Regions from separate parts of the Streptomyces agglomeratus genome, predicted to be linked through region 1. Evidence: predicted binding sites of a transcription regulator. Region 1 holds the regulator's gene; each other region holds the start of a gene.
The links. Region 1 encodes HrcA, which represses chaperone genes, less so after heat shock. Its sites were predicted from a motif close to TTNGCACTCNGNNNNNCNGAGTGCNAA; they were not measured.
Positions count from the first base shown of each region.

Region 2: groL (chaperonin GroEL) is a predicted target of HrcA. The motif match lies at 3,058-3,084, and genes of this name have one in related genera.
Region 3: groES (co-chaperone GroES) is a predicted target of HrcA. The motif match lies at 1,738-1,764, and genes of this name have one in related genera.

Region 1 covers NZ_MEHJ01000001.1:5,325,939-5,333,234, forward strand. Annotated here, with positions in the region: gene hemW (radical SAM family heme chaperone HemW) at 1-191, shown strand, start outside; gene AS594_RS23110 (DUF3097 domain-containing protein) at 321-1,157, opposite strand; gene AS594_RS23115 (MBL fold metallo-hydrolase) at 1,185-1,913, opposite strand; gene hrcA (heat-inducible transcriptional repressor HrcA) at 2,120-3,136, shown strand; gene dnaJ (molecular chaperone DnaJ) at 3,137-4,270, shown strand; gene AS594_RS23130 (nitronate monooxygenase) at 4,407-5,489, shown strand; gene AS594_RS23135 (16S rRNA (uracil(1498)-N(3))-methyltransferase) at 5,486-6,229, shown strand; gene AS594_RS23140 (VOC family protein) at 6,260-6,652, shown strand; gene AS594_RS23145 (hypothetical protein) at 6,855-7,296, shown strand, end outside.
Region 2 covers NZ_MEHJ01000001.1:4,403,698-4,410,993, forward strand. Annotated here, with positions in the region: gene AS594_RS19205 (glucosyl-3-phosphoglycerate synthase) at 1-374, opposite strand, end outside; SAM riboswitch class I at 551-678, shown strand; gene thrC (threonine synthase) at 695-1,993, shown strand; gene AS594_RS19215 (MoaD/ThiS family protein) at 1,990-2,265, shown strand; gene AS594_RS19220 (cold-shock protein) at 2,690-2,893, shown strand; gene groL (chaperonin GroEL) at 3,209-4,831, shown strand; gene AS594_RS19230 (S8 family peptidase) at 5,070-6,179, shown strand; gene AS594_RS19235 (DUF397 domain-containing protein) at 6,253-6,516, opposite strand; gene AS594_RS19240 (helix-turn-helix domain-containing protein) at 6,500-7,296, opposite strand, start outside.
Region 3 covers NZ_MEHJ01000001.1:3,365,442-3,372,737, reverse strand. Annotated here, with positions in the region: gene AS594_RS14320 (polysaccharide deacetylase family protein) at 1-809, shown strand, start outside; gene AS594_RS14315 (polysaccharide deacetylase family protein) at 806-1,660, shown strand; gene groES (co-chaperone GroES) at 1,912-2,220, shown strand; gene groL (chaperonin GroEL) at 2,315-3,943, shown strand; gene AS594_RS14300 (ester cyclase) at 4,044-4,739, opposite strand; gene AS594_RS14295 (hydroxyacid dehydrogenase) at 4,800-5,828, opposite strand; gene AS594_RS14290 (carbohydrate ABC transporter permease) at 5,940-6,803, opposite strand; gene AS594_RS14285 (carbohydrate ABC transporter permease) at 6,800-7,296, opposite strand, start outside.

The DNA.
Region 1 (7,296 bases):
GCATCCTGCTGGAGCTGAGGCTGGCGGACGGCTGCCCGCTGTCACTGCTGGCCCCGGCCGGGCTGGCGGCGGCCGAGCGGGCGCTGCGGGAGGGGCTGCTGGCTCGTGAGCCGTTCGACGCGGGGCGGGCGGTCCTGACGCTGCGGGGCCGGCTGCTGGCCGACGCGGTGGTACGGGACCTGGTGGACTGACCCCGGGGTCCCGGGGTCCCGGGGTCCCGGCGTCCCGGGGTCCCGGCGTCCCGTGGCGCCGGTGGGGGATGCGAGTGCGCGGGCGGGGGAACAGCGCCGCGGGCAACCTGCACCGCACCGCCCCCTCCGTCAGGCGTCACCGACGTCCGTGACGAAGTCGATCAGCTCCTCCACCCGCCCCAGCAGCGCCGGCTCCAGGTCCCGGTACGAGTGGACCGACGCCAGGATCCGCTGCCACGCCGCGCCGGTGTTCTCCGGCCACCCCAGCCCCCGGCACACGCCCGTCTTCCAGTCCTGGCCCCGCGGCACCTTCGGCCAGGCCCGGATGCCCACGGCGGACGGCTTCACCGCCTCCCACACGTCGATGTACGGGTGGCCGACCACCAGCACGCACGGGTCCGAGACCTGCTCCGCGATGCGGGACTCCTTCGAGCCCGGGACCAGGTGATCGACCAGGACGCCCAGCCGGGCGTCCGGAGCGGGGGCGAAGTCCGCGACGATCGCGGGGAGGTCGTCGATGCCCTCCAGGTACTCGACGACCACGCCCTCGATACGCAGATCGTCGCCCCACACCCGCTCCACCAGCTCCGCGTCGTGGCGCCCCTCCACATAGATCCGGCCCGCCCGCGCGACCCGGGCCCGCGCGCCCGGAACGGCCACCGACCCCGACGCCGTACGGGCGGGGGCCGACCGCGCCGCCGCGGGGGAGGACGGGCGTACCAGCGTGACGACGCGGCCCTCCAGGAGGAAGCCGCGCGGCTCCATCGGGAACACCCGGTGCTTCCCGAAGCGGTCCTCCAGGGTCACCACCGGCCCCTGCGCCGTCTTCTCGCACCGGATCACCGCACCGCAGAAACCGGTGGTGACCTCCTCCACGACCAGATCGGCCTCGGCGGGGACCTCGGGAGCGGGGGCGGTCTTCTTCCAGGGCGGGGTGAGGTCCGGCCCGTACTGTCGGCTGCGCATTCCGCCGACGATAGCCCGCCCCCGGGGTCACGAAACGGGGAACCGCTCCGCCAACGCGTCCCGCTGCGCCCGGACATACGCCGCGTCCACCACCGCCCCGTGCCCCGGCACGTACACCGCGTTCTCGCCGCCCAGCGCCAGCAGCCGGTCCAGGGCCGCCGGCCAGCGGGACGGGAGGGCGTCCGGGCCGGCCTGCGGGGTCCCCGACTCCTCCACCAGATCTCCGCAGAAGACGACCTCGGGGCTGCCCGGCACCAGCACCGCCAGGTCGTGCCCGCTGTGTCCGGGGCCGACGTTCGCCAGCAGCACCTGGCGGCCTCCCAGGTCCAGCGTCCACTCGCCGCACACCGTGTGGTGCGGCGCCACCAGCACGTCCACCGCCTCGGCCGCCGTCCCCCGCTCCACTCCGTGCCGCACCGCGTCGTCCCGCAGCGCCTCCCGGTCCCGCCGCAGCACGTCGTCGATGCCGACCGCTCCGAACACCTCGGTTCCGGAGAACGCCGCCGCACCCAGCACGTGATCGAAATGGGGATGGGTGAGGGCGATATGCGTCACTCTTCTGCCGGGGCCCAGAAGCCGCTGCGCCTGCGCGCGCAGCTCCGCTCCCTCGCGCAGCGTCGCCCCCGTGTCGATGAGCAGCGCCCGGCCGCCGTCCCCGACCACCAGGCCCACCGTCGCGTCCCAGACGGGCATACGCCGCCGCCCCACCCCCGGTGCGAGCCGCTCCCAGCCTGCCTCTTCCCAACTGACGTCCATACCGCGACGCTAGACCCATCCCCGGGAGTCCCGCCCGCTGAACAGGGCCGTCGCGCCGCGACTGGCGCGGTAACGTGACCGGCCGCCCTTGCTAGGCGCGTACCCGCCCGCCGTACACTGGGCGGGGACTGTTGGCACTCCCCCGCGGTGAGTGCCAGGCAGACGCCGGAGACACCGGACGAACGACCAGCTGGAGGTGGTGCGCGATGCTCAGCGAACGCAGACTCGAGGTGCTGCGCGCCATCGTCCAGGACTATGTCGGCACCGAGGAGCCCGTCGGCTCCAAGGCGCTCACCGAGCGGCACAAGCTCGGCGTCTCGCCGGCCACCGTCCGCAACGACATGGCCGCCCTGGAGGACGAGGGTTTCATCGCCCAGCCCCACACGAGCGCCGGGCGCATCCCGACGGACAAGGGCTACCGCCTGTTCGTCGACAAGCTCGCGGGCGTCAAGCCCCTGTCGTCGCCCGAGCGCCGCGCCATCCAGAACTTCATGGACGGTGCGGTCGACCTCGACGACGTCGTGGCGCGTACGGTGCGGCTGCTCGCGCAGCTGACCCGGCAGGTCGCCGTCGTGCAGTACCCCTCGCTGACCCGGTCGACGGTCCGGCATGTGGAACTTCTCTCGCTGGCTCCCGCCCGCCTGATGCTCGTGCTCATCACGGACACCGGACGGGTCGAGCAGCGCATGATCGACTGTCCGGCGCCCTTCGGCGAGACGTCCCTGGCGGATTTGCGCGCCCGGCTGAACAGCCGGGTCGTGGGGCGCCGCTTCGCGGACGTACCGCAGCTGGTGCAGGACCTTCCCGAATCCTTCGACAAGGAGGACCGGGGAACCGTTTCGACGGTTCTGTCCACCCTCCTGGAGACTCTGGTCGAGGAGACCGAGGAGCGGCTGATGATCGGCGGCACCGCCAATCTGACGCGCTTCGGGCATGATTTCCCCCTCACGATCCGGCCGGTGCTGGAGGCACTGGAGGAGCAGGTCGTGCTCCTCAAGCTGCTGGGTGAGGCAACCGACTCGGGCATGACCGTACGAATCGGGCACGAGAACGCCCATGAAGGGCTCAGCTCCACGTCCGTCGTCGCAGTCGGCTACGGTTCGGGCGACGAAGCAGTCGCGAAACTCGGCGTGGTCGGACCGACCCGCATGGACTACCCCGGAACGATGGGAGCGGTACGCGCAGTGGCACGTTACGTCGGACAGATCCTGGCGGAGTCGTAAGTGGCCACCGACTACTACGCCGTACTCGGCGTACGCCGCGACGCTTCCCAGGATGAGATCAAGAAGGCATTCCGGCGGCTGGCGCGCGAGCTCCACCCGGACGTGAATCCCGATCCCAAGACGCAAGAGCGCTTCAAGGAGATCAACGCCGCCTACGAGGTGTTGTCGGACCCGCAGAAGAAGCAGGTCTACGACCTCGGCGGCGACCCCCTCTCGCAGGCGGGCGGCGGAGCCGGCGGCTTCGGCCAGGGCGGCTTCGGGAACTTCTCGGACATCATGGACGCGTTCTTCGGTACGGCGTCGCAGCGCGGCCCGAGGTCGCGCACGCGGCGCGGCCAGGACGCGATGATCCGGCTGGAGATCGACCTCAACGAGGCGGCCTTCGGTACGACGAAGGACATCCAGGTCGACACGGCCGTCGTGTGCACGACGTGCTCGGGCGAGGGCGCCGCACCCGGCACCTCCGCCCAGACCTGCGACATGTGCCGCGGCCGCGGTGAGGTCTCGCAGGTCACCCGGTCCTTCCTGGGCCAGGTCATGACCTCGCGCCCCTGCCCGCAGTGCCAGGGCTTCGGCACGGTCGTACCGACCCCGTGCCCGGAGTGCGCCGGAGACGGGCGCGTGCGCTCGCGCCGGACGCTCACGGTCAAGATCCCGGCCGGTGTCGACAACGGCACGCGGATCCAGCTCGCGGGCGAGGGCGAGGTCGGCCCCGGCGGCGGCCCCGCCGGTGACCTGTACGTCGAGATCCACGAGCTCCCGCACGCGGTGTTCCAGCGGCGCGGCGACGACCTGCACTGCACGGTCACCATCCCGATGACGGCGGCGGCGCTGGGCACCAAGTGCCCGCTGGAGACGCTCGACGGGGTGGAGGAGATCGACGTACGGCCCGGCACGCAGTCCGGCCAGTCGATCCCGCTGCACGGGCGCGGCGTCACGCACCTGCGCGGCGGCGGGCGCGGCGACCTCATCGTGCACGTGGAGGTACTGACCCCGTCGAAGCTGGACCCGCAGCAGGAGGACCTGATGCGCCAGCTCGCGAAGCTGCGCGGTGAGGAGCGCCCGACGGGGCAGTTCCAGCCCGGTCAGCAGGGGCTGTTCTCGCGCCTGAAGGACGCCTTCAACGGGCGGTAGGCGCTCACTGGACGGACGCCTTCACCGGCGTATCGCGATCGCCGCACAAACGCCTGCGACAGGCGCCGGGCGCACGCCTCCGGGACGGCGGAAGCCTCGATTCGGTGCAGTGCGGAGGGCATGAAACTATGCGTTCATGTCCTCCGCACTGACCGATCTTTGCCGTTATCCGATCGTGCAGGCCCCCATGGCGGGCGGCGCCTCCAGTCCTCAACTCGTCGCCGCCGTCTGCGAGGCCGGCGCCCTCGGGTTCCTTGCCGCCGGGTACAAGACCGCGGACGGTATGTACGAGGAGATCAAGCAGCTGCGGGGTCTGACCTCTCGGCCGTTCGGCGTCAATCTCTTCATGCCGCAGCCGAGCCACGCCGACCCCGCCTCCGTGGAGGTCTACCGTCACCAGCTGGCCGGCGAGGCCGACTGGTACGACACCCCCCTCGGCGAATCCGACAACTGCTCCGACGACGGCTACGAAGCCAAGCTGGCCATCCTCATCGACGACCCCGTCCCCGTCGTCTCCTTCACCTTCGGCTGCCCCACCCGGCCCGTACTCGACGCCTTCGCGAAGGCCGGCACCTTCACCGTCGTGACCGTCACCACGCCGGAAGAGGCCCAGATCGCCCAGTGGACCGGCGCCGACGCCGTCTGCGTCCAGGGCATCGAGGCAGGCGGCCACCAGGGAACGCACCGCGACGATCCCAAGAACGACGGCAGTGGCATCGGGCTGCTGTCCCTCGTCGCGCAGGTACGCGAGACCGTGCAGCTCCCGATCATCGCGGCGGGGGGCGTGATGCGCGGGTCGCAGATCGCCGCGGTCCTCGCGCTGGGCGCGGACGCGGCGCAGCTCGGCACGGCGTTCCTGGTGTGCCCCGAGTCCGGCGCCAACGTCCTGCACAAGCAGGCCATGACCAACCCGCTGTTCGTCCGCACGGAACTCACCCGGGCGTTCTCGGGACGCCCCGCGCGCGGTCTCGTCAACCGCTTCATGCGCGAGCACGGCCCGTACGCCCCCGCCGCCTACCCCCAGGTGCACCACATCACCTCCGGGCTGCGCAAGGCCGCCGCCAAGGCGGGCGACGCCCAGGGCATGGCGCTGTGGGCCGGGCAGGGCCACCGGATGGCGCGCGAGATGCCGGCCGGTCAGCTGGTCGAGGTCCTGGCGGCCGAGACCGACGCGGCGCGGGCGGCACTGGACCTGCGCGGCGCGGGCGGTGCGGTGTGACGGCGCCGGTCTTCGTCGTCGACGCCGTGCCGCCGAAGGGACGGTTCGTACTCGAAGGGCCCGAGGGGCGGCACGCCGTCTCGGTACGGCGGCTGCACGCGGGGGAGAACGTCGTACTGACCGACGGGCTCGGGACCGGCGCGGCGGCCGTCGTACTGGCGGCCGAGGGCAAGGACCGGCTCGTCGTCGAGGTGGGCGACGTGACGGCGGAGCCGGAACCGGTGCCGCGCATCACCGTCGTACAGGCGCTTCCCAAGGGCGACCGGGGCGAGGTGGCCGTCGAGACGATGACGGAGACCGGGGTCGACGCGATCGTGCCGTGGCAGGCGTCCCGCTGCATCACGCAGTGGCGCGGCGACCGGGGCGCGAAGTCCCTCGCCAAGTGGCGGGCGACGGCCCGCGAGGCGGGCAAGCAGTCGCGCAGGCTCCGCTTCCCCGAGGTCACGGACGCCCTGACGACGAAGCAGGTGGCCGCACTGCTGGCCACGGCCGACTTCGCCGCCGTCCTCCACGAGGACGCGTCGGTGGGCAGCGCCGCGCTCGCCACGGCGGGGCTGCCCGACACCGGCTCCATTGTGCTGGTCGTGGGGCCGGAGGGGGGCGTGTCGCCGGAGGAGCTGGCGGTGTTCGCGCAGGCTGGTGCGAAGCCGTACCGGCTGGGGAACAGTGTGCTGCGTACGTCGACCGCCGGGACGGCGGCGGCGGCACTGCTGCTGGGGCGTACGGGCCGCTGGTCCTGACCCGCCGGATGTGACCAGAAAGGCACCTCCATGGAACTCGCCCAGGTTCGTCTGCTCGTCTCGGATTTCCCCGCCTGCTACCGGTTCTACGGGGACGTGCTGGGCCTGAAGCCCCAGTCGGGCTTCGAGCAGGGGCCGTACGAGAAGTTCTCGCCGGCCGTCGACTCGGCGGGTGTCGCGCTCCAGGACCGCGCCGTGATGGCCGAGGTGCTCGGCGAACTCGCCGGAGAACCGGACGGCCACCGCTCCCTGGTCGTGCTGCGGGTTGACGACCTCGACCGGTACTGCGAGGAGATCGCCGGGCGGGGAGCGGTACTGGTGCACGGGCCGGCGCCGATGACGGAGCGGATGCGGGTGGCGCACCTGAAGGACCCCGAGGGCAACCTGGTGGAACTCCAGGAGTGGCTGCTGCTCGGCGGCTGACCTTCCCGCACCGTCGCCGCATGGGCAGGCGCGGCAAGCGTGGCCGCAAGTCGTCTTCCGCGCCCCGGCCGCCGGTGGGAGGCTGCCGTGCATGGGGGCACTCGGGCGAACCGCGGCGGCGATCGGCCTCGGAGCGGCGGCAGTTGTGGGGATCTCGGCCTGCGAGCCGGGGACCGGCGGGCCGAGTCCGGTGGCTGTCGCCATGACCACCGACCGGACCGGCACACGCGCCCTGGAGCACCAAGGCGTGGCCGTACGGTGGATGAGCTGTACGGCGAAGGCCGGTGAGGGCGCCAGGGCCACCGACGGCACGCGTCCCGCCGCGACGGCGACGACCGGCCGCCGGATCGTCTCGGTCACGTGCGAGGGCGAGACCGGGGACGGGCAGGAGATCCGCGTCGACGGCAAGGTGACCGACGAGCGCGACGGACGGTGCGTACGCGGCGATCTGACGGCCCGGGTGGGTGACAGGACCGTCTTCCAGGCGGACGTGCTCGGCGACTGCCACGCCACGCCCACGGCCACGCCCACGCGCACCGGCGGCAGTCAAGCGTCGCCCGTGACGCACCGGCCGGCCGCGACGGCGACCGTGACCGTCACCACCACGGTCACCGCCGAGCCGGCTCCGGCGCCGGATCCCGGGC
Region 2 (7,296 bases), 920 kb from region 1:
AAGCACACGATGTCGCCGCTGGTCACGAGCAGTGACCGCCACAGCACCTCGCCCTTGCCGGGCAGGGCGGGTATGCGGGGCAGTACGGCGTCCCGGTGGACGACCCGGGCTCCCGCCGCCGTCGCCACCTGGGCCGTACGGTCCTTCGAGCCCGAGTCCAGGACGACGAGCTCGTCCACGAGGGGCACGGCCTCCACCAGCTCGTGGCGTATCGCCGCCACGATGTCGCCGACCGTCTCCTCCTCGTCGAGGGCGGGCAGGACGACGCTGACGGTGAGGCCGCGCCCGGCCTTGGCCGCGACCAGCCGGTCCAGCGGCCGGTCGGCCGTGGACCAGGACCTCAGGTTCAGCCAGCGCTCCACCTCTTCCAGCACGGGCCTCTCCCTCGTCGGTGAGCCGCTTCCCGGCTCTCCAAGTGATCCATCTCGCGGTGCGGACGACTGGTTCAACCGTCCGGGGGTTCGGTTACAGTCTTGAACAACGCGGACGACCCTCGCATCTCGGGGGGTGCCGCGGAACAAACGCGCCGGGCCCAGACCCGGCGCCATAGCGCTCATCCAGAGGGACAGAGGGAACGGCCCGTTGAAGTCCCGGCAACCAGTCCGCCGACCGCGAGGTAACGGTGGGGACGGTGCCAATTCCGTCTCACGGCGAAACGCGCCGTGGGGAAGATGAGGAGAAAGGGCCTCGCACCATGGCTGTGCAGTCTGTTGAAGTTGATGCAAGCACCACGAATCCCCTGCCCGTAGACCTGGGCCCCGCCACCGCGCTTTCCTGCCGCGAGTGCGGAGAGCGATTCGAACTCGGCCCGATCTTCGCCTGTTCCTCCTGTTTCGGTCCTCTTGAGGTCGCCTACGACCTCCCGCTCGGCGACGCCGATGCGCTGCGCAAGCAGATCGAGGCCGGACCGGACAACATCTGGCGGTACGCGCCGCTGCTGCCCGTGCCCGCCGACGTGGCCTCGAAGCCGAGCCTGAACCCGGGCTTCACCAAGCTGGTCAAGGCCGACAACCTGGCCCGTGAGCTGGGCGTCACCGGTGGTCTGTACGTCAAGGACGACTCCGGCAACCCGACGCACTCCTTCAAGGACCGTGTCGTCGCGATCGCCGTCGAGGCCGCACGCGCGTTCGGCTTCACCACGCTTTCCTGCTCCTCCACCGGCAACCTCGCCGGCGCGGTCGGTGCCGCCGCCGCGCGGGCCGGTTTCCGCTCGTGCGTGTTCATCCCGCACGACCTGGAGCAGGGCAAGGTCGTCATGGCTTCGGTCTACGGCGGTGACCTCGTCGGCATCGAGGGCAACTACGACGACGTGAACCGCTTCTGCTCGGAGCTGATCGGGGACCCGCTGGGCGAGGGATGGGGCTTCGTCAACGTCAACCTGCGCCCGTACTACGGCGAGGGCTCCAAGACCCTGGCGTACGAGATCTGCGAGCAGCTCGGCTGGGAGATCCCGGACCAGCTCGTCATCCCGATCGCCTCGGGCTCGCAGCTCACGAAGATCGACAAGGGGCTGAAGGAGCTCATCGCCCTGGGTCTGGTCGAGGACAAGCCGTACAAGATCTTCGGCGCCCAGGCGGAGGGCTGCTCGCCGGTGTCGGCGGCCTTCAAGGCCGGGCACGACGTCGTACGGCCGCAGAAGCCGAACACGATCGCCAAGTCCCTCGCGATCGGCAACCCGGCCGACGGCCCGTACGTCCTGGACATCGCCCGCCGTACGGGTGGCGCGGTCGAGGACGTCAACGACGAGCAGGTCGTGGAGTCGATCAAGCTGCTGGCCGAGACGGAGGGCATCTTCGCGGAGACCGCGGGCGGCGTGACCGTCGGCGTGACGAAGAAGCTCATCGAGGCCGGGCTGCTCGACCCCTCCCTGACCACCGTCGTGCTCAACACGGGCGACGGCCTGAAGACCCTTGAGGCGGTGGCCCCGACCACGGGTCAGTCCGCCGTCATCCGCCCCAACCTGGACTCTTTCCGAGAGGCTGGCCTCGCATGAGCGTCAACGTCCGCATTCCGACGATTCTCCGTACGTACACGGACGGCAAGGCCGAGGTCGCGGCCGAGGGCGCGACCCTCGCCGAGGTCATCGCCGACCTGGAGAAGAACCACGCGGGCATCGCGGCCCGTGTCCTGGACGACCAGGGCAAGCTGCGGCGCTTCGTCAACGTGTACGTGAACGACGACGACGTGCGCTTCGAGCAGGGCCTGGAGACGGCCACGCCCGACGGCGCCGGCGTCTCGATCATCCCGGCCGTCGCCGGAGGCTGACCCGCCTCGCACCACCCCGTGTTACGCCGATTGCCCCCTCCGCGATGAAAGCGGAGGGGGCAATTCTGCATGGTTGAGCGCGGTACAGTTGGGGAAGCCCCCTCCTCTGCCTGTGCCCGGCGCATATGAGAATGCGTCCCCGCGCGACAAGAAGCAGCCAAAGTGCCGGACCTAATTGCCGCTCATGTGTGCTTTGTCCGGCCCGACTTGCCCTGGAAATCGGGGAATTACTCTCTTTCGCGTGTTCCGCCATGCCCAGATTTCTCGTCCGATTGACCTGTTGCAGAGGGCAGTTGGGCGGATACATTCAGCCGCGGTCGACGCGTTCCGGCGCACGCCCTCTCCTGTCGGAGGGTGGAGGAGTCTGACCCAGGACCCGCGAAGTGCGGTCCTGTGCAAGGGCCAGAAATAGGGGAGTTAAGCCATGGCTCAGGGCACCGTCAAGTGGTTCAACGCGGAGAAGGGGTACGGCTTCATCGCGGTCGACGGTGGTGCGGATGTTTTCGTCCACTACAGCGCGATCCAGATGGACGGGTACCGCACCCTTGAAGAAGGTCAGCGAGTCGAGTTCGAGATCTCGCAGGGCCAGAAGGGTCCGCAGGCGGACATGGTCAAGCTCGCCGTCTGATCCCGGCGCGATCGGCCACCGACGCACTCACGCATGAAGGGCCTGTACCCCACACCGGGTACAGGCCCTTCACGCGTGCCGCGTTCCGTTCGGACGCCTGTCCACATCCGAGGGGGACGCTTGCACTCGAAGGGGTCGAGTGCTAATCATTGGCGTTAGCACTGTTAGCACTCTCCCAGTGAGAGTGACAGAAGGACCGGGCCGGTGAGGCCCGCAGGCCGGGTGGGACAAGGAAAACCACCAGGCAGGCAGGCCGTCCGTCGCGGGCGCCACTCGGTCCGGAGAATCCACCCCAGTCCGGGAGGACCACTTCACATGGCCAAGATCATCGCGTTCGACGAGGAGGCACGGCGCGGTCTCGAGCGCGGGATGAACCAGCTCGCCGACGCCGTCAAGGTCACCCTCGGCCCCAAGGGCCGTAACGTCGTCCTCGAGAAGAAGTGGGGCGCCCCCACGATCACCAACGATGGTGTTTCCATCGCCAAGGAGATCGAGCTCGAGGACCCGTACGAGAAGATCGGCGCCGAGCTGGTCAAGGAAGTCGCGAAGAAGACCGACGACGTAGCCGGTGACGGCACGACGACCGCGACTGTCCTCGCCCAGGCTCTGGTCCGCGAGGGCCTGCGCAACGTCGCCGCCGGCGCCAACCCGATGGCCCTCAAGCGCGGCATCGAGAAGGCCGTCGAGGCCGTCTCCGCCGCTCTCCTTGAGCAGGCCAAGGACGTGGAGACCAAGGAGCAGATCGCTTCGACGGCCTCCATCTCCGCCGCCGACACGCAGATCGGCGAGCTCATCGCCGAGGCGATGGACAAGGTCGGCAAGGAAGGCGTCATCACCGTCGAGGAGTCGCAGACCTTCGGTCTCGAGCTTGAGCTCACCGAGGGCATGCGCTTCGACAAGGGCTACATCTCGGCGTACTTCGCCACCGACATGGAGCGCATGGAGTCGTCGCTCGACGACCCGTACATCCTGATCGTCAACTCCAAGATCTCCAACGTGAAGGACCTCCTTCCGCTGCTGGAGAAGGTCATGCAGTCGGGCAAGCCGCTGCTGATCATCGCGGAGGACGTCGAGGGCGAGGCGCTGTCCACGCTCGTCGTCAACAAGATCCGTGGCACCTTCAAGTCCGTCGCCGTCAAGGCTCCGGGCTTCGGTGACCGCCGCAAGGCCATGCTCGGCGACATCGCCATCCTCACCGGTGGCACCGTCATCTCCGAGGAGGTCGGCCTCAAGCTGGAGAACGCCGGTCTCGACCTGCTCGGCCGCGCCCGCAAGGTCGTCATCACCAAGGACGAGACCACGATCGTCGACGGCGCCGGTGAGAGCGACCAGGTCCAGGGTCGCGTCAACCAGATCCGTGCCGAGATCGAGAACTCCGACTCGGACTACGACCGCGAGAAGCTCCAGGAGCGTCTGGCGAAGCTGGCCGGCGGCGTGGCCGTCATCAAGGCCGGTGCCGCCACGGAGGTCGAGCTCAAGGAGCGCAAGCACCGTATCGAGGACGCCGTTCGCAACGCGAAGGCGGCCGTCGAAGAGGGCATCGTCGCCGGTGGTGGCGTGGCGCTGCTCCAGGCCACGGCCGTCTTCGAGAAGCTCGAGCTCCAGGGCGACGAGGCGACCGGCGCCAACGCCGTGAAGCTCGCGCTGGAGGCTCCGCTCAAGCAGATCGCCGTCAACGGTGGTCTCGAGGGTGGCGTCATCGTCGAGAAGGTGCGCAACCTCCCGCTCGGCCACGGCCTGAACGCCGCGACCGGCGAGTACGTCGACATGATCGCCGAGGGCATCATCGACCCGGCGAAGGTCACGCGCTCCGCTCTCCAGAACGCCGCGTCCATCGCCGCGCTGTTCCTCACCACGGAGGCGGTCATCGCCGACAAGCCCGAGAAGGCCGGTGCCCCCGCGGGCGGCGGCATGCCGGGCGGTGACATGGACTTCTGATCCTCACGGATCGGCTGTTCAGCTGTACGGACCGAGGGCGGCATCCCCTGCGAGGGGGATGCCGCCCTCGGGCGTTCCCGGCGTTCCTGATCCGGGATGTGAATACACTTAGTATTCAAACCACCGCACTGAGTGATTGCGCTTGATCGTTTCTGCATGGTGCCATCGTGACCACGCCGAACCCCATGAGATCGCCCTCGCGGCCGCCGTCACGGCTGTCCTGGCGACAGTAGGCCCGTTGTCCGCCTCCGCGACGCAGGCTGCCCGTTCCGCCCCCGCCCCGCTCAGACTCGTGGATCAGGCCGTGCCCGGTCAGTACCTCGTCGAGATGAAGCCCACGTCCGACGTCGCCAAGGTGGCGACCCAGGTCGGCGTGACGCCGCTGTTCAGTTTCAAGAAGGTCATGCACGGCTTCGCCGCCAAGCTCACGGACGATCAGCTGACCCGGGTGCGGGCCGATCCGAACGTGGCGGCCGTGGAGCAGGACGCCAAGGTCACCGTGTCCGGGCCCGCTGGGTCATGGGGCCTCGACCGGATCGACCAGCACGCCCTGCCGCTCGACAACCAGTTCACCGCCACGGCGACCGGCGCCGGGGGAATCGCCTACATCCTCGACACGGGCATCGACTACAGCCACACGGAGTTCGCGGGGCGCGCGAGGTCCGGGTTCGACGCCTTCCCGGGCGAGGGGCGCCTGGGGCGGGACTGCCAGGGCCACGGCACCCATGTGGCGGGCACGGTGGGAGGCGCGACGTACGGCGTCGCGCGCGAGGCACAGCTCTACAGCGTCCGGGTCATGAACTGCGAGGGCACCGGCAGCAACGCCACGGTCATCGCCGGGCTCGACTGGGCGGCCTCGCACGCCGCCGAGGACCCCGACAGGCCGGCCGTACTCAACGCATCGCTCGGCGGTCCCAAGTCGGAGCAGGTGAACGCTGCCGCCACCAAGCTCGCGGCCAGTGGCGTCCTGCCCGTGATGGCGGCCGGCAACGACGCGAAGGACGCCTGCGACGTCTCCCCGGCGTCCGCCGAAGGGGTGGTCACGGTCGCCGCGTCCGACCACGCCGACGCGGAGGCGCCCTTCTCCAACCGCGGCTCGTGCGTGGAGGTCTACGCGCCGGGCACCAAGATCGTCTCGGCGAAGCTCGGCGGCGGAAGCGTCGCTCTCGACGGCACGTCCATGGCCTCTCCCCACGTGGCCGGGACGGCCCTGCTCTACAACAGCACCAACGCGTCGGCCACCTCGGAGCAGATCGCGAGCTGGCTCGACACCACCTCGACCAAGGACGCATTGTCGGGCGTCACCCCGGGCACGCCCAACAAGCTCCTCTTCACAGGCGGTCTCTGACCCCTGCGGCAGCCGCCTGTCCTCCGCCCCCGAACGTGGGGTGGAGGACAGGCGGTCGTCGTTTCCGGTCCGGCTACCGCCGCTTGAGATCCGCGACGAAGGCGGACCAGGCGGCGGCGGGGAACACGAGCGCCGGGCCTTCGGGGTTCTTGGAGTCTCGGACAGGGACGGCGTGGGGGTGTCCGTCGGACACTTCGAGGCAGTCGCCGCCGCTGCCGTCGCTGTAGGTGGACTTGCGCCAGGTGGCGACCTCAAGGCAGTTGCCGCCGTCTCCGCCGCTGTAGCTGGACTTGTGCCAGGTCGCCGTGGACAGGTCGTACTCAGGGCTGGTTCTCATGCGCGTAATCCTCCGCCACTGATGCGATCAGAGCCAGGGATTCCTTGGGGGACAGTGCCATGGCCCTGACCAGATCGTAGGTCAGTTCGTAGCGGGCGACGGTGGCCGGATCGTCCTCCAACTGGCCTGTGCCCAGACCTTCGAGGTAGGCGAGAGGGGGCGCGTCCTCGAACCCCATCAGTTTGATGCCGCCGTCCATCGCCGCATGCGCCCCCGCCCCGAACGGCAGCACCTGCGCGATGATGCGGTGGCGGCGGACCATCGCCGCCAGGTGGTTCAGCGCCTGCGCCATCTCCGCGGGCTCGCCCACCTTCCGGCGCAGTACCGCCTCGTCCAGCACCGTCCACAACAGCGGCTTTGTTGGGTCGTCGAGGAGATGCGCGCGCTCCAGCCTCGCCGCCACCAGTTCGTCGATCACCTCTTCGGCGGCTGTCGGCTGGTACGCGCGGAAGATCGCCCTCGCGTACGGTTCCGTCTGCAACAGGCCGGGGATCAGGAGCGGCGCGTACTCCTTGATCGCCGTCGCGATCGCTTCCGCCTCGGCCGCCTCCGCGAAGTGGTCCGGGTACTTCGACTTCGTGGACGCCTTGCAGTTCCGTTCGAAGAAGCCGCCCGTTCCCAAGATCTCGTCTATCTTCGCGGCGTACTCCGGCATCATCCGGCGCGTTCCCGCCTCCAGCTGGCCGATGAACGAGCCGCTCACGAAGAGTGGCCGGCCGAGTTCCTCCTGGGTGAGGCCCTCCTTCTCGCGCGCGTGGCGCAGTTCCGCGCCGAGCAGGG
Region 3 (7,296 bases), 2.0 Mb from region 1:
GGGGCGCGCCCGCCGCACCCGCCGCCGGCCAGCAGCAGGCCGACCGGCAGGGACCGGCCCGGGATCTGGCCGGGTACGCCGAACGGCTGCGGCGCGCCCAGACCCTTCGCGTCGCCGCCGCCAGGAAATGGGGGCTGGCGCGGACCCCGCTCGCCGCGCCCCCGCCGCCCGCGGTCAAACCGAAGATCACCACCCGCAAGGGCTTCAGCGCGGGCCCGGGGCTGCCGCCCGTCTTCACCACCGTCCCGGTCAAGGAGCGGGTGGTCTTCCTGACGATGGACGACGGCGCGGAGAAGGACCCGAAGCTGCTGAGGATGATGACCGAGCTGGGCATCCCCTACAGCGCGTTCCTCAGCAACTACCTGGTGCGCGAGAACTACGCCTACTTCCAGCGGATGCAGGGGCGAGGTGTGTCCCTGCACAACCACACCCTCAACCACCGGTACATGCCCGGCCTCACCTACGCCCAGCAGAAGCGCGAGATCTGCGGGATGCAGGACGTCATCGAGAAGAGGTACGGCAAGCGCCCCCGGCTCTTCAGGCCGCCGTACGGCAACTACAACGCCGACACCCTGCGCGCCGCCCGCTCCTGCGGCATCAAGGCCGTACCGCTGTGGGCGGCCGAGGCGTTCCCGGACCGGATGGAGTGGCGGGAATGGGACCGCGACCTGCATCCCGGCGACATCATCCTCACGCACTTCCGCGGCAAGGGGGAGTGGAAGGGCACCATGCCGGACATGATCCGGCGGGTCATGAAGACGGTCACGGCGAAGGGGTACGCGGTCGCCAGGCTGGAGGACTACCTGTGAGGCGCGCGCACCGGCTCGCGGCCGGACTGCTGGCGGCCGGTGCGCTGGCGCTCACCGGCTGCGCGCAGTCCGTGGAGCCGATCGAGCGGCTGGGGAGGAAGGCGGTGCGCAGCGTCGCCCCGAAGACCCGGGACACGCAAGCGGCGGCGCGCCCGGCGCACGCCCCCCCGGCCCCGCGCGCCGCGGCGCACGCGCGGTGGGGCCTGCCGGCGCCACTGCTTCCGGCGCCGGCGCCCCCGGTCCGCAAACCGGCACGCCCCTTCGTCGTGGACCGCGTACCGACCCGCGACAAGGTCGTCTTCCTGACCTTCGACGACGGCGCCGAGCGCGACCCGCGGTTCGTGCGCATGGTGGACGAGCTCAATCTGCCGATCAGCATGTTCCTGACGGACAGCGTCGCCTCGCCCGGGTACGACCACTTCGACCGGCTGCGCCGGGCGGGCGGCGGGCTCAGCACGGTGCAGAACCACACCATCGACCACACCTACCTGCCCGGCCTCCCGTACACCGGACAGCGCGCCCAGATCTGCGGCCAGCAGGACCGTCTGGAGGCCCGGTTCGGGGTCAGGCCGCGGCTCTTCCGGCCGCCGTACGGGGCGTACAACAACCAGACACTGCGCGCGGCGGGCGACTGCGGGGCCGAGGCGGTGGTGCTGTGGGGGGCGTCGATGCAGATCAACGACCTGCGGTACGCGCACGGCGACCGGCTGCGGCCGGGCGACATCGTGCTGGCGCACTTTCGGGGGCCGGCCGAGCTCAAGGGGGCGACGATCACCGAGATGACGACCCGGATGCTGCGCCGGATCCAGGAGCAGGGGTTCGCAGTGGCGCGGCTGGAGGACTACCTCTGAGCCATGGCGCGCCCGGCCGGAGGACTGCCCCTGACCCCGGTGGGGGGCCGTTCGCCTACACGTACGGCGGCGCCGGATTGGCACTCCGCTTGACCGAGTGCTAACCGCGTCATAGTCTCGGCGTTGGCACTCTCCACTGGGGAGTGCCAACAGTAGCGACGGGCAGGTCCGGCACCCGCGACGACGGATCCACCTGGTCGCCACCCCACATCAGTTAACCCCGTGAGATCTCCGAAGGGGGAGACCGGACCGTGACGACCACCAGCTCCAAGGTTGCCATCAAGCCGCTCGAGGACCGCATTGTGGTCCAGCCGCTCGACGCCGAGCAGACCACGGCCTCTGGCCTGGTCATTCCGGACACCGCCAAGGAGAAGCCCCAGGAGGGCGTCGTCCTGGCCGTGGGCCCGGGCCGCTTCGAGAACGGCGAGCGCCTGCCGCTCGACGTATCCGTCGGCGATGTCGTGCTGTACAGCAAGTACGGCGGCACCGAGGTGAAGTACAGCGGCGAGGAGTACCTCGTCCTCTCGGCTCGCGACGTGCTCGCGATCATCGAGAAGTAATTCGCCCGAAGATTGCTTTTGATTTGCGCCCCTGGCCCCCAGCGAATGCCGGGTGGCCCGGGGCGCATTTCGTTTGAGAGGACAGAGAAGCTCCATGGCGAAGATTCTGAAGTTCGACGAGGACGCCCGTCGCGCCCTCGAGCGCGGCGTCAACAAGCTTGCCGACACGGTGAAGGTGACGATCGGCCCCAAGGGCCGCAACGTCGTCATCGACAAGAAGTTCGGCGCCCCCACCATCACCAATGACGGTGTCACCATCGCGCGCGAGGTCGAGCTCGACGACCCGTACGAGAACCTGGGTGCCCAGCTCGTGAAGGAGGTGGCGACCAAGACCAACGACATCGCGGGTGACGGCACCACCACCGCCACCGTGCTGGCCCAGGCGCTGGTCCGCGAGGGCCTGCGCAACGTCGCCGCCGGCGCTTCCCCGGCCGCCCTGAAGAAGGGCATCGACGCCGCGGTCAAGGCGATCTCCGAGGACCTCCTCGCGAACGCCCGCCCGATCGACGACAAGTCCGACATCGCCGCCGTGGCCGGGCTCTCCGCCCAGGACTCGCAGGTCGGCGAGCTCATCGCCGAGGCGATGGACAAGGTCGGCAAGGACGGTGTCATCACCGTCGAGGAGTCCAACACCTTCGGCCTGGAGCTCGACTTCACCGAGGGCATGGCCTTCGACAAGGGCTACCTGTCCCCGTACATGGTGACCGACCAGGAGCGTATGGAGGCCGTCCTCGACGACCCGTACATCCTGATCCACCAGGGCAAGATCGGCTCGATCCAGGACCTGCTGCCGCTGCTGGAGAAGGTCATCCAGGCCGGTGCCTCCAAGCCGCTGCTGATCATCGCCGAGGACGTCGAGGGCGAGGCCCTGTCGACCCTGGTCGTCAACAAGATCCGTGGCACCTTCAACGCCGTCGCGGTGAAGGCCCCCGGCTTCGGTGACCGCCGCAAGGCCATGCTCGGCGACATCGCCACCCTCACCGGTGCGACCGTCATCGCCGAAGAGGTCGGCCTCAAGCTCGACCAGGCCGGTCTCGACGTGCTGGGCACCGCCCGCCGCGTGACCGTCACCAAGGACGACACCACCATCGTCGACGGTGGCGGCGACTCCGCCGAGGTCACCGGCCGTGTCAACCAGATCAAGGCCGAGATCGAGTCCACCGACTCCGACTGGGACCGCGAGAAGCTCCAGGAGCGCCTCGCGAAGCTGGCCGGCGGCGTGTGCGTGATCAAGGTCGGCGCCGCCACCGAGGTGGAGCTCAAGGAGAAGAAGCACCGTCTGGAGGACGCCATCTCCGCGACCCGCGCCGCGGTCGAGGAGGGCATCGTCTCCGGTGGTGGCTCCGCTCTGGTCCACGCCGCCAAGGTGCTGGAGGACGGCCTGGGCAAGACCGGCGACGAGGCCACGGGTGTCGCGGTCGTCCGCCGCGCCGTCGTCGAGCCGCTTCGCTGGATCGCCGAGAACGCCGGTCTTGAGGGCTACGTCATCACCGCCAAGGTGAGCGAGCTCGACAAGGGCCACGGCTTCAACGCCGCGACCGGCGAGTACGGCGACCTGGTCAAGGCCGGCGTCATCGACCCGGTCAAGGTCACCCGCTCCGCGCTGGAGAACGCCGCGTCCATCGCGTCGCTGCTGCTCACGACCGAGACCCTGGTCGTCGAGAAGCCGGCCGAGGAAGAGGCCGACGCCGGCCACGGCCACGGCCACGGTCACTCCCACTGACGTTCCGCGTCACGCGAAGGCCCCCGTTCTCCCGCTGCCCAGCGGGGGGAGCGGGGGTCTTTCCCGTACGGGGACGGGCCGGTTCCCCGCGGCCGACGGGTCAGCCGATCGCGCCGAGCTGCCGCATCAGGCCCATGGCGTCCATGTGCCACCAGCCTTCCTGGATCTTCCCGTCCTGGAAGCGGAAGATCGTCGTACCGGTCATGGTGCACTGCTGCCCGGTGGGCGCGATGCCCATGAACTCACCCTTGTGGGTACCCGTCCACGTCCACAGCGTCACGACGTCGTCGCCCTCGGACACCTGCCGGTCGAGGTCGAAGCGGAAGTCGAAGGCGTCGCGCCAGCTCGTCACGTCGCTGCGGATGACGTCGGCACCGACGGTGCTCTCCTCCTCCTTGAAGGTGTCGTGGTCCCGGTAGTCGGACGCGAACAGCTCGTCGACGGTGTCGAGATTCCCTCCGACGGCGACCTCGTGGAAGAAGCGGCGGGCGGTCGCCGCGTTCAGCTGCTCCTCACGGACCACGTCGAGGTCCGTGAACGAGGGCATACCGTCACAGAGCGCCACCATCTCCTGGAAGATCCGGTCGGTCTCCGGCAGGTGGGAGTTCTTCATCGCCTCCTCGTGCGACGGGAATTCGACGATCTCGACGTAGTGGTTCGCCTGGGACCGGTCCTTGCCGATGATGTTGTGCGTGGCCGTCCGCTTGCCCTTGGTCTGCTCGACCCACTTGTCCATGAGCTGGTTCATGTCGTCGGACCGCTCGGTCTTGTAGTCGATTATCTGTACGAATTTCATGGCGCCTCCCGACCTTCGTCAGATACGTCCAGTCTAGTGAAATGACTGGTTTCTGACGGTTCAGGCCGAGTGGTGCAGCGATGTTGGATGGACCGGATCAGCGAAGGGGTGACCCGCCGCGTAGCGCGCCAGCTCGTCCAGGGACTGGTCGGCCATGCGGTGCAGCTCGTCGCCGAGCGAGCCCGCGACGTGCGGGGTCAGCAGCACGTTCGGGAGGTCGTACAACGGCGAGTCCGGCGGCGGGAGTTCCGGGTCCGTCACGTCGAGTACGGCGTTCAGGCGGCCGGAGGCCAGCTCGGGGAGCAGCGCGGCCTCGTCGACGAGGGAGCCGCGGGCGGTGTTGATCAGCGTCGCGCCGGCCGGCATCGCGGCCAGCTGGCGGGCGCCGATCATGTGGTGGGTGGCCGGGAGCTGCGGGGCGTGGACCGAGACGACGGAGCTGCGGGCGCACAGGTCGTCGAGCGGCGCGAGCGCGACGCCGAGTGCTGCCGCTTCGCGCGGGGCGACGTACGGGTCGTACAGCAGGACGTCCAGGTCGAAGGGGCGGAGCAGCTCGATGACGCGGCGGCCGATGCGGGAGGCGCCGACGATGCCCACGGTGCGGCGGTGGTTCCCGGCGCCGTCGAGTTCCGCGCGCCAGTCGTGGCCGGCGCGCAGGGCGCGGTAGCGGGCGGCGGCGTACAGGACGCGTTTGCCGGCGAAGAGGATCGCGGCGAGCGTGTACTCCGCCACGGGCAGGGCGTTGGCCGCGGCGGCCGAGGTCACGGCGATGCCGCGCTCCCAGCAGGCCGGGGTGACGTGGTGCTTGACGGAGCCCGCCGCGTGGATGACGGCGCGCAGCTTCGGGGCGGCGTCGAGCACTTCGGCGGTGAGCGGGGTGGCGCCCCAGCAGGTGAACAGGACCTCGGCCTCGGCGAGCGCCGCCGCGACGGGCGGCGCGGGGGCGGCGAGGTCGTACGCGACCAGGTGCGGGTCGGTGCGCGAGAGTTCGGCCAGGCGGGCGCGGTGCCGGTCGGTGAAGAGGCGCTCCGCGATGCCGGGACCCATGGCGAGCAGCAGGGACGGCTGGTTGTCAGTGGCGTGGTGCATGGTGGAACTCGGGCTCCTCTTCGGTCGCTTGACGTCGTCCGGCGCCGGGTGGCGTCGTGGGCGCGACGCCGGGTGACGTCGCTCGGCGCCGCGTGACATCGCCTGCCCGCGTCACTTGACGCTTCCGGCGGTGAGCCCGGCCTTCCAGTGCCGCTGGAGGGAGACGAAGGCGACGATCAGGGGGACTACGGCGAGGAGCGAGCCGGTGACGACGAGGGGGTAGAACTCCGGCTCGCCGTGGGCGTTGCTGTTCCACGCGTACAGGCCGAGGCTCAGTGGGAAGAGCTTCTGGTCCGAAAGCATCACCAGGGGGAGGAAGAAATTGTTCCAGATGGCGGTGAACTGGAAGAGGAAGACGGTCACGAAGCCCGGCATGATCATGCGCATACCGATGGACCAGAAGACGCGCAGCTCGCCGGCCCCGTCGATACGGGCGGCTTCGAGTGCCTCGTCCGGGATGTAGCCGGCGCTGAAGACACGGGCGAGGTAGACGCCGAACGGGTGGACCAGCACGGGGACGAGGACGGCCCAGTACGTGTTGACGATGCCCACTTCGCTGGCGAGCAGGTACATGGGCAGGGCCAGCGCGGTGGTCGGGACCAGCACGCCCAGCAGGACGGCGCCGAACAGCTTCTCCTTGCCCCTGAAGCGGTACTTGTCGAAGGCGTAGCCCGCGGCGACGCTGATCAGCGAGCTGACCACGGCGCCGCCGCCCGCGTAGAGCAGGCTGTTGAGGTACCAGCGGAAGTAGACGCCGTCGCTGTACGTCGCCAGGGCGGACAGGTTCGCGCCGAGGTTGAAGTCCTCGAAGGAGAAGGCGTTTCCGGCGAGCAGGCCGCCCGTGTCCTTGGTGGCGGCCGTGACCAGCCAGACGAGAGGGAGCAGCATGTAGAGCACGGCGAGGACGAGCGCGCCGTTGACGGCGGTCTTCGACATCCAGCGGCCGGCGGTGGTGCTCGTACGGCGAGAACTCATGCCTTCCTGCCCTTGCGGCCGGTGAAGCGGGTGACCGCGAAGGAGAGCAGCGCGGCGGTGAGCGCGAGCAGCACGGAGGCGGCGGCCGCGAGCCCGTAGTCGTTCCGGTCGAAGGCCGCGGTGTACGCGTACATGTTCGGCGTCCAGGTGGAGGTGACGGATGATCCGGTGCCCTTGTTGATGATCAGCGGCTCGGTGAACAGCTGGAGCGAGCCGATGACCGTGAACAGCGCGACCATGACGACCGAGGCGCGGATCAGCGGGACCTTGATGCTGAGCGCGGTGCGCCAGGCGCCCGCCCCGTCCACCGTGGCCGCTTCGAGGACCGAGCGGTCGACGGCCTGGAGAGCGGCGTAGAAGATCACCATGTTGTAGCCGAGCCATTCCCACAGCGCGATGTTGATGACGGAAGGGAGGGCGCCTTCGGGTGCGAAGAAGTCGAAGCCGATACCGCCGGCCTCCATGGCGTCGACGACCGGGCTGAGCTGGGGCG